DNA from 3 places in the Streptomyces gobiensis genome. Region 3 is predicted to be linked to each of the others. Evidence: riboswitches for the same ligand, from Rfam matches in the RefSeq annotation. Region 3 holds a riboswitch; each other region holds the start of a gene.

Evidence for each region. Region 3 has a riboswitch for cyclic di-AMP ahead of test1122_RS14315 (M23 family metallopeptidase). Riboswitches for the same ligand answer to the same signal wherever they lie in the genome.
Region 1: another riboswitch for cyclic di-AMP. It lies ahead of test1122_RS08840 (LysM peptidoglycan-binding domain-containing protein); the one in region 3 lies ahead of test1122_RS14315 (M23 family metallopeptidase).
Region 2: another riboswitch for cyclic di-AMP. It lies ahead of test1122_RS16675 (C40 family peptidase); the one in region 3 lies ahead of test1122_RS14315 (M23 family metallopeptidase).

The regions. Positions count from the first base shown of each region.
Region 1 is NZ_CP086120.1:1,926,415-1,929,683, reverse strand. It holds gene test1122_RS08855 (cytochrome P450 family protein) at 1-65, shown strand, start outside; gene test1122_RS26565 (transglycosylase family protein) at 278-1,090, shown strand; cyclic di-AMP (ydaO/yuaA leader) riboswitch at 1,357-1,503, shown strand; gene test1122_RS08840 (LysM peptidoglycan-binding domain-containing protein) at 1,507-2,154, shown strand; gene eno (phosphopyruvate hydratase) at 2,462-3,269, shown strand, end outside.
Region 2 is NZ_CP086120.1:3,550,177-3,553,445, reverse strand. It holds gene test1122_RS16680 (galactose oxidase-like domain-containing protein) at 1-1,204, shown strand, start outside; cyclic di-AMP (ydaO/yuaA leader) riboswitch at 1,387-1,551, shown strand; gene test1122_RS16675 (C40 family peptidase) at 1,560-2,738, shown strand; gene test1122_RS16670 (hypothetical protein) at 2,787-3,140, opposite strand.
Region 3 is NZ_CP086120.1:3,074,123-3,077,391, forward strand. It holds gene test1122_RS14310 (PP2C family protein-serine/threonine phosphatase) at 1-723, shown strand, start outside; cyclic di-AMP (ydaO/yuaA leader) riboswitch at 1,289-1,423, shown strand; gene test1122_RS14315 (M23 family metallopeptidase) at 1,435-2,523, shown strand; gene test1122_RS14320 (preATP grasp domain-containing protein) at 2,671-3,269, opposite strand, start outside.

The sequences.
Region 1 (3,269 bases), 1.1 Mb from region 3:
GCGGCCTCATCATGCGTGGACTCCGAACGCTGCCGGTGGAGTTCAGTACCGTGACCGTTGCGTGATCTCCACGACACTGACTTGTGATGACTGGTATTCGACGCTACGTTCGGCCGTCAGCCACAGAGTGCGGCTCTCACATGAGCTGTCACGCGAGCTGTCACATGAGCTGTTTACGAGAGGCGATCGCATGCGTTCCGGGACCGGCCGACACCGTCGACCTCGTCAGGCCCCTGCCATCTTCGTCACCGCAGGGGTGACCGGAGCGGGGTTCGCCATGCCGCTCCTTGGCGCATCCGGCGCCCAGGCCGCCGAAGCGGCGACCTGGGACCGGGTCGCCGAGTGCGAGAGCGGCGGGATCTGGAGCTCCAACGCCGAGAACGGCTACTACGGCGGTCTTCAGCTCACCCTGAGTACCTGGGAGAAGTACGGCGGCACCGTGTACGCGGACCGCCCCGATCTGGCCAGCCGTATGCAGCAGATCGCGGTCGCCGAGCAGATCCTCGCGGAGCAGGGCCCGGACGCCTGGCCGAGCTGTGCGGTAGGGAGCGGACTGGCCAAGGAAGTGGCCGACGGAGCGGTCGAGGTTCCGGAGGCCGTGCCCAGCGACGATCCGCTGTCGCCTGCCCCTACGCCCAGCCCCGACCGGCTGGAGACCGAGAGCCCTGCCGAGACCCCCGCCGAGACCCCCGCCGAGAGCTCCGCCGAGGACGGCGCCGTGGACGAGGGGCCGGGTGACGAGGGGGCCCAGCCGGGTGAGCCGGGACAGGACGGGGCCACCGCACCGGACCACCCGTCTCTGACGCCCGATCATCCCGCGCCCGGCAGTGCTGAGGGCACCGGCAAGCACCGTGGTGAGCCGGAGACGGAGCGGCCCTCGGAGAACACCGCCCGGGGGGCTGACCGCGTTGAGCGCGGTTCGGGTGATTATCGGGTCCAGTCCGGTGATTCGCTCTCGGAGATCGCCGAGCGAGAGGGCGTGCAGGGCGGCTGGCCCGCGCTCTACGCGGCCAATGAACCGGTCATCGGCGCCGACCCCGATCTCATCCTGCCGGGCCAGCGCCTCGATCTGGGGCAGCAAAAGGGTTAGTTGGGGCCAGACGGGCCAGATGTCCCATTGGCGAAAGTGTGACGCTACTCTCCCGATTGTTCCGGCGTGTCTTGGGAATCCGTATTGCCCAATACCCCTCCCGACCTGCGGTGATATTAGCTAATGACCGTCAACTCGCCCGAAATGATCGAAGTAGACGGTTATTGAATGATCTACGGCGCTGTGCTTACGGTCCTACCGGCTCGCTACTGCGGGCCCCGTCGACCGCCACGCCGAATCCTGCCGGTGGTCGAAGGGCCGTCGTTGTCGCGTCAGCGCCGTTGGCAGGAGCGGGGGAACCAGGTAAGTGCCGCTACGGCGGCTTGGGGTGAAGCCCGACGCGGTCGCGTCGGACCGGGCCACTCACAGCCCGAACCCGACAGCTCACCTCGCAGGCGTCGGTGAGGAAGAACGACATGCTGTTCACCGGCAAGGGCCACCACCGCCGTCCATCCAAGGTCGTGCGTGTCGCCACGCTGGCAGGCGTCACCGGGGCCGCTGTCGCTGCTCCGCTGATGGCTGCCACGGGTGCCCAGGCCGCCCCGGTCGACACCTGGGAGAAGGTCGCCCAGTGCGAGTCGGGCGGCAACTGGTCCATCAACACCGGCAACGGCTACTACGGCGGACTGCAGTTCTCGCAGTCGAGCTGGGCCGCCGCGGGCGGCACCAAGTACGCCCCGCGCGCCGACCTCGCCACCAAGGGTCAGCAAATCGCCACCGCTGAGAAGCTGCTCGCCATGCAGGGCCCGGGTGCCTGGGGCTGCGCCAGTGCGGGCAACCTCACCGCCGGCGGCCCCTCCGCCAATGTGAACCCCGGCGGCGGTTCGGCCAGCGGCTCGCAGAATCAGCAAGAGACACCGCCGGAGCGGCAGCAAACGCAGCCTCAGAACCCGCCGCAGCGGCCGCAGACCGGCTCCGGAAACTACACCGTGCAGAGCGGTGACACGCTCTCCTCGATCGCCGCCGAGCACGGCACCACCTGGCGGCGGATCTACGAAGCCAACAAGGCCACCGTTGGCCGCAACCCCCACCTGATCTTCCCCGGCCAGAAGCTCAGCGTCTGACAGTGCTCATCAGCGCTGCTCAGCGTCTGACGGGTCTGACGGGCCGACAGGTGAGAGCCCCGGCGCCCTCTGCGCCGGGGCTCCGGCGGCGTCTTTGGGCGGGGCTCCGGCCTTGTCCCACTATTGCGCTATTGCGCGATACCACCGTTCCGCTCGTTTCTTTATCAGCGGAACAAATCTTTATCGCCGTTCTGAGCTGCGGCTTCACACTCCCGACCCGTCCACGACACGGGCAGGAGCCCGCGTGTGGCCCAGCGGACCGTTAGAGTCTCGGAGCAGGAACCCAGATACACAGAAGGAGACCCTCGTGCCGTCCATCGACGTCGTCGTAGCCCGCGAGATCCTCGACTCGCGAGGCAACCCCACGGTGGAGGTCGAGGTCGGCCTCGACGACAGCAGCACCGGCCGTGCCGCTGTCCCGTCCGGTGCCTCCACCGGCGCCTTCGAGGCCCTCGAGCTCCGCGATGGTGACAAGGCCCGCTACGGCGGCAAGGGTGTCGAGAAGGCGGTCCTCGCCGTCATCGAGCAGATCGGTCCGGAGCTGGTCGGTTACGACGCCACCGAGCAGCGGCTGATCGACCAGGCGATGTTCGACCTGGACGCCACCGCCGACAAGTCCTCGCTTGGCGCCAACGCCATCCTCGGTGTCTCGCTGGCCGTTGCGCACGCCGCCTCCGAGGCCTCCGACCTGCCGCTCTTCCGCTACCTTGGCGGGCCGAACGCGCACCAGCTGCCGGTCCCGATGATGAACATCCTCAACGGCGGCTCGCACGCCGACTCCAATGTGGACATCCAGGAGTTCATGATCGCCCCAATTGGCGCGGAGTCCTTCTCCGAGGCGCTGCGCTGGGGCACCGAGACCTACCACGCGCTCAAGGCCGTGCTGAAGGAGCGGGGCCTGGCCACCGGCCTGGGCGACGAGGGCGGCTTCGCCCCGAACCTGGGCTCCAACCGCGAGGCCCTGGACCTCATCCTTGAGGCCATCAAGAAGGCCGGTTACGCCCCGGGGCAGGACATCGCGCTCGCGCTGGACGTCGCCGCTTCCGAGTTCTACAAGGACGGCGTCTACGAATTCGAGGGCAAGTCCCGCACCGCCGGGGAGATGACCGCGTACT
Region 2 (3,269 bases), 480 kb from region 3:
CGGGAGTCGGGACATCCCGGTGCTCGACAAGAAGCAGGATGATTCCCCGACCGGCTACTGGAACAGCATCAATAACAATTACGACATCTTCCATCCGGGAAAGGAGGAGGTGGTGAAGAGGGGTGAGCGGCTAATCGACACCAAGATGCTGCCCCGGGAAGTCGACAGGCTGGCCACTTACCCGGCGGTGTTCGTGCTGCCGACAGCGGACACCAGCGGCACGGTCATCGCCCTCGCGGAAACCAACCGGGCCTGGCTGTATACCTATGACCCCAGCGAGGAGCAGCCGCTGCTTCTGGCACCCAGGTTGTATCCGATGCACACCCACGGCTCACGCAGTTACCCAACGTACGGCTCGATGGTCCTGCTCCCCCTCGAACCGGGCAATTCCCTTATGCGGGTCCTCGCCGTGGGCGGCCAGCATGAAGAGCACGAGGACCACCGCGACTTCTCGGACCGGCAGCCCTCCACCGCCACAGCGGAGATCCTTTACGTCGACACGGCCAAGAGCCTGACAGCGCAGCCAGGCTGGCAGAAGGCGCAGTCGATGCACCAGGCCCGGGTGCTGCCCGACGCCACCTTGCTCGCTGATGGGAAGGTCCTGGTCAGCGGCGGTGCGGGGATCGGCTGGGGCAACCAGAACCACGACCCGGTCCTCCAGGCCGAACTCTTCGACCCCGACGGGGAGACATTCACCGCCGCCGCGACCGCCGCTACCGACCGGCGTTACCACGCGACAGCTCTGCTTCAGCCTGATGGCACCGTCCTGAAGGCGGGCAGCACCGGTGGCTACGACACCTTCAAGGGCCATGACTGGATGTCCGTACACACGGACGCCGAACGGTACTACCCGCCTTATCTCTGGCGCGGACCTCGGCCCTGCACCCCCGACATCCCGGGACCCGCGACGCCAACTCTCCACTACGGCAAGAAGTTCACCTTCATCACCGAGGGGCTCGGTCTGGACGAGAATGCCCGGGTCGCGCTGATCCGCCTGGGCTCTACCACCCACGGCAGCAACATGGACCAGCGCTATGTATGGCTGGCGGTGGCGAAGCGTGAGCGGATTGAGGCCCGCTGGAGCATTGTCGCGACACCACCGGCCAATCCAGCGGCCGCGCCGCCGGGCGACTATTTGCTGGTGGTAGTGGACAGCTCCGGGGTGCCGTCACCGGGGAAGACGGTACGCGTACAGGCGGCCTGACCCGCTTATGCGTTCTGGGCCCCGCTACTTCCCGCTGGGAGTAGCGGGGCTTAGTCCCAGCGGTAGGTCGGGGAGTGGAATGATTTCGGGCGTATCGAACATCGGCCTTCCCAAGAGCCCCACAGACTTACTACGGTGCTCGGTCAAGGCGGCCCGCCCCCCGTCGGCGAAAGTGCCGGCACGGGCAGCCTCCGCCGAGTCCGGCCTGCGCCGGAGCCGGGGACCCAACTTACGTACCACCGGGGTGAATCGGGCCATACGCACCGCATACGGCGGCATACGACCCGTAGGGCAGCCTTCCCGCCCGAACCCGACAGCTAACCCGGTAGGCGGTCCACGGAAGGAGTCGCCGGTCTTGGCGTCGCATCGCAAGCCGCGCACCGGAACGCTGCAGTCCGCCACCGCCCGCCGTAGTGCCGTCGGTGCCACCGCGGCGGCCCTGGCATCCGTCACCCTGCTCTCGCAGAGCGCGAACGCCGCGCCCGAGGATGGGAAGCCCACGCTTGAGGAGACCCAGAAGAAGGTCGACGAGCTGTATCGGCAGGCGGGTGCCGCCACCCAGAAGTACAACGCGGCCAAGGAGAAAACCGACACACAGCGCAAGCGGGTCGACCGGATGCTGGACGATGTCGCCAAGCGCACCGACCAGCTCAATGACGCCCGCCGCACACTCGGCAGCTATGCCGCCGCGCAGTACCGCACCGGCGGGATATCCGAGACCGCGACCCTGCTGCTCTCCAGCGATCCACAGGGCTTCTTCCGCCAGACGCATGTGATGGACCGGCTGTCGGCCAGGCAGAAGGCGGCCGTTGGCGAGTACCAGAAACAGCACCGCGCCGCTGGGGAGAAGCGGGCCGAAGCGGCCGCGAGCCTGGCTGAGCTCACCGAGGCACAGCAGACGCTCGCCAAGGACAAGCGGGCCGTACAGGCGAAGCTCACTCAGGCGCGGCAGTTGCTGTCCGAGCTGACCGCCGAGGAGAAGGCACGGCTGGCGGCGATCGAGAAGAAGAAGCAGGAGGAGGCCCAACGCAAGGCGGCCGAGGCGGAGCGGCAGCGCAAGGCCGAGGCGAAGGCTGAAGCTGAGGCGAAGGCGGAGGCTGAGCGGAAGCGGCGCGAGGAGGCGGCGAAGGAGACCGAGGAGCCGTCGGCCCCGCCGAGTGATCAGCAGCCCACCGACTCATACGCGGCCAAGGCCGAGAAGGTCATCAGCTTCGCCAAGGGGGAGCTGGGCAAGCCGTATGTCTGGGGCGCCACCGGCCCCAACTCCTACGACTGCTCCGGCTTCACCCAGGCCGCCTGGCGGGCCGCCGGTGTCGAGCTGCCGCGGGTCACCTATGACCAGGTGAACGTTGGCACCAAGGTGGCCAAGTCCGAGATGAAACCAGGCGACTTGATCTTCTTCTACGACGACATCAGCCATGTCGGCATCTATGTCGGCGGCGGGCAGATGATCCACGCGTCCAAGCCGGGCGACGATGTGAAGTACGAGTCGATCGACTACATGCCCTTCCACAGCGCGGTGCGGCCCGCTTAGGACAGTCAATCGCCGGACGGGTCGCGTGGGGCCCGTCCGGCGAACCGCTCAGGTCCAGACCGTGGCGATGAAGATGTTCGCGGTCGTCAGCAGGCCGACGCTGCCCATGACGGCCGCCGGCACCTTCTCCTCGTCGCGTTTGACATAGACGAGCCCGAGGATCACCACCAGCAGCGCGAGCTTGATCGCGATTTTGAGGTTGTTCACCTCATGGCCGGCGGCCTGGTTCAGGCCGACCAGGATCAGGCCGGTGGCGAGCATGGTGAAGGCACCGTGCAGCATTCCCGGAGTTATCCGGGCCTGACCCGTGCCCATCACCTTCATCTGTGCGAAGAATCCGCCCAGCAGCGCGGCGATACCGATGATGTGCAGGGCGACGAAGATGTTGATGAGTACGTCCATAGGGCCGGAGCGTATCCGGGGCTCTAGCACACCCCTGTGGTCAGGTATGCCTCATTCAGCACTTCGGTCACGGATATACGGAACGCGGCGTGCTGTCTCTCCGGGTGAGGGACCTTCCACGCTCCGTAC
Region 3 (3,269 bases):
GGCGCACTGGAGATCGCCGCCCGCTATGAGGCGGCCCACGCCGATGCGCTGATCGGCGGCGATCTCTACGCGGTCGAAAAGACCCCGCACGGCGTCCGGCTGCTCGTCGGCGATGTACGCGGCAAGGGCCTGGGCGCGGTCGGGGCGGTGGCCCTGGCCATCGGCACCTTCCGGGAGGCCGCCGAGCAGGAGACCTCGCTGGAGCAGGTCGCCGCCCGGCTGGACCACGCGCTGCTCCGGGAGCGGCAGCGCAGGGAGGGCGTGGAGTACGTCGAGGGTTTCATCACGGCCGTACTGGCGGAGGTGGCCGACAACGACCGGCTACGGCTGGTGAACCGGGGCCATCCGCCGCCGCTGCTGCTGTATGCCGACGGCGCAGACGGCACCGACGGCACCGACGGCACCGTACGGACCCTGGAGCCGTCCACGCCCGCGCTGCCGCTGGGCCTGGGAGACCTGAACGCCGACCGGCCCGTCCCGGTCGGCACCGATGAGACCGCCTTCCCGCCCGGCGCGACCCTGCTCCTCTACACGGACGGCCTCACCGAGGCCCGCAACGCCAGCGGCGCCTTCTACGAACCGGCCCGCCGCGCCTCCACAGGCGGCTGGGCCCAGCGCGACCCGGACGGCCTGCTGGACGCGCTACTCGCCGACGTGGCCAGACACACAGCCGGCGAACCCACCGACGACATGGCCCTACTAGCAGTAGCCAACCGCCCATAGCCGTTGTGGGCAGTCGTTCGTTGTGGGCAGTCGTTCCGCAGGGCGTGGGGGCACCTCCTGGGGGCACCCCCAGCGGTAGCTGGGGCAGGGACCGGGGAAAGCACCCTCCCGAGCAACGTAACCCTCGCACAACATGACGATGAGCGGTCACATAAGGCATATGGCGCCATGGTCTGGTGTGCCCTGCAACGCACCAGGGCACGCCCCGTGACGGCCCATTACGTCGCCTTCAGCCGGACGTGCAGCCGTCAGTTGGTGCCCACCCTGAATGGACGGGACCGCATCGGACTCACAACTGCTATCACCCAGCGTGATTGAGTCGAATCCCTCCGCATAACAACTTGGCTAAGAAGCGGAAGACTTGGATTTATTTTACTCGTGGTTATGCCCGACTCTGTCCGGCCGAGCGAGGAAAGTCGTGGTGGCGGTGGCTACTTATTCCCAGGAGGACTTGGAATCCAGCGTCCGGGTCTATTAACGTTCGATAACGCAGCGCGGTCGTCACTGCCGTCGCAAGAGGCGGCACCGTGCGCCTTGGCCGAATCCTGACAGTGCACTATCAGGCACAACAACTGCACCAAAGGAACCGGGGAACCACCACCTTGGGGTGAATCGGGCAGCTTCCCCTGGAAGTTGCCGGTAGGAGACCTTCCTGCTCCGAACCCGTCAGCTAACCCGGTAGGCGAGAAGGAAGGAAAGGAGAGCGCCCCCGTGGCGTCAAGCAGGCCTGCCCCCGAGGCTCCATACAACGAACTCCATGAGCCCCGCGAGTTCGGCGAACCCGGTGAGTCCGGTGAGTACGCTGCCTATGGCCCGTCCGCCGGTGATTCCTGGGACGAGTGGAATCCCACCGAAGACTCCATACGCCCCGTACGTGGCCGCCATCGCGTAGGCAAGCAGCGCGGCGGCATGGGACGCAGCGGCGCGGTCCTCGGTGTCGGCATGGTCGCGGCCATCGGCGCGGGCGGCATGGCCACCGCGCAGGACAAGCCCAAGGCGCCCGTCTCCATGCCGGACGTACTGCCCGACATGGCCGATCTCCCCGGCGTCGGCGACCTTGTGTCCGGTGGCAGCGACGGCAACGCGGCCGATACGACCGTGGCCGCCGCCCCCCTCACCCAGGCCGGGCTGAGCGGCGCGGACACCGCCGCGGGCCAGACCGACGCGGGCGAGGCACTCCGGGCCCGGATACTTCAGCAGGCCGACCAGCAGCAGGCCGCCGCCGACCAGCAGGCGCTGGAGGCCGCCGCCTCGGAGGCCGCCGCCAAGGCCGCGGAAGCGGCCGCCGCCGAGGCGGCCAAGGTGGCCGAGGCGGAGCGCAAGGCGGAGGCCGAGCGGCGGCGGAAGGCCGAGGAGGAGCGTAAGCGCAAGGCGGAGGAGGAGCGGCTGCGCAAGCTCGCCGCCAGCTTCACCCTCCCGCTCAGCTCCTACCAGGGACTTGGGCCCGGCTACGGTTCCTCCGGTTCCATGTGGAGCGCCAACCACACCGGCCAGGACTTCACCGCCTCCAGCGGCACACCGGTCAAGGCGGTGCACACCGGCACCATCAAGGAAGCGGGCTGGGCCGGTTCGTACGGCTACCGCATTGTCCTGGAGCTCGATGACGGCACCGAAATCTGGTACGCCCACCTCTCCTCCATGATCAAGACCAGCGGCAAGGTCACCACCGGCGACACCATCGGCCGAGTCGGCTCCACCGGCAACTCCTCCGGCCCGCACCTCCACCTGGAGGTCCGCCCCGGCGGCGGCGACCCCGTCGACCCCCTCGCCTGGCTACGCGGCAAGGGTCTCAACGTCTAGCCCGCCGCCCCTCATCCCCCGTACCCCTGTACCCCGTCGCCGTCCCGCACCAGGAGGGGACGGGACGGCGACGCCTGCCCCGGCGGCCCTGGTGGACCACCCCCCGACACCAGGGCCGCCGGCCTTTCGTGGGCCCGCCCGATGCGACTACCGCAGCCCCAACTCCGCGTGCACCGCCCGTTCCAGCTCCAGCACCCGCTCATGGCTGTCCCCGATGACCAGATACGACCACCTGCCCTCCGGCACCAGGGCGCTGTTGAGCAGGACCGCACCTTCCGCGTGCTTCCGGTCGAACGCCAGGCCGCCCGTGCGCAACCGCGCCACGGCCTGGCCGAAGTCCCGTGGCATGCCGCCCGGCCGGCAGTCGGCGACCCATACGGGCCCCGGCGCACCAGCCCCACCACCCACACGGGCATCCGGGACCAAGCGGTGAACCAGCACGTCAAAAGTGGTGGTGCCGGTACGGCGGACATTGCTCTCAATGGCGTACACACGGCCGTCCCCGGTGAGTCTGGCGTCGACCGAGCAGTGCCCGTAGTAGCCATGTTCGGCCAGGTAGTGACCGAACCGTTCACCCATCCACAGCAAACGGTCAGTCCCCTCGCCTGCCGTCTCCGGCGTCTCCGGCAGCGGAGAGCAGTACCCGCGATAGGCGTCTTCGGTATTGCGCATCATCCCGTGGTACAGCACCCGGGCCCCGCCGGGCTCCGCCAGCACCTGCACACTCACATCCAGTGCCGCGTCGA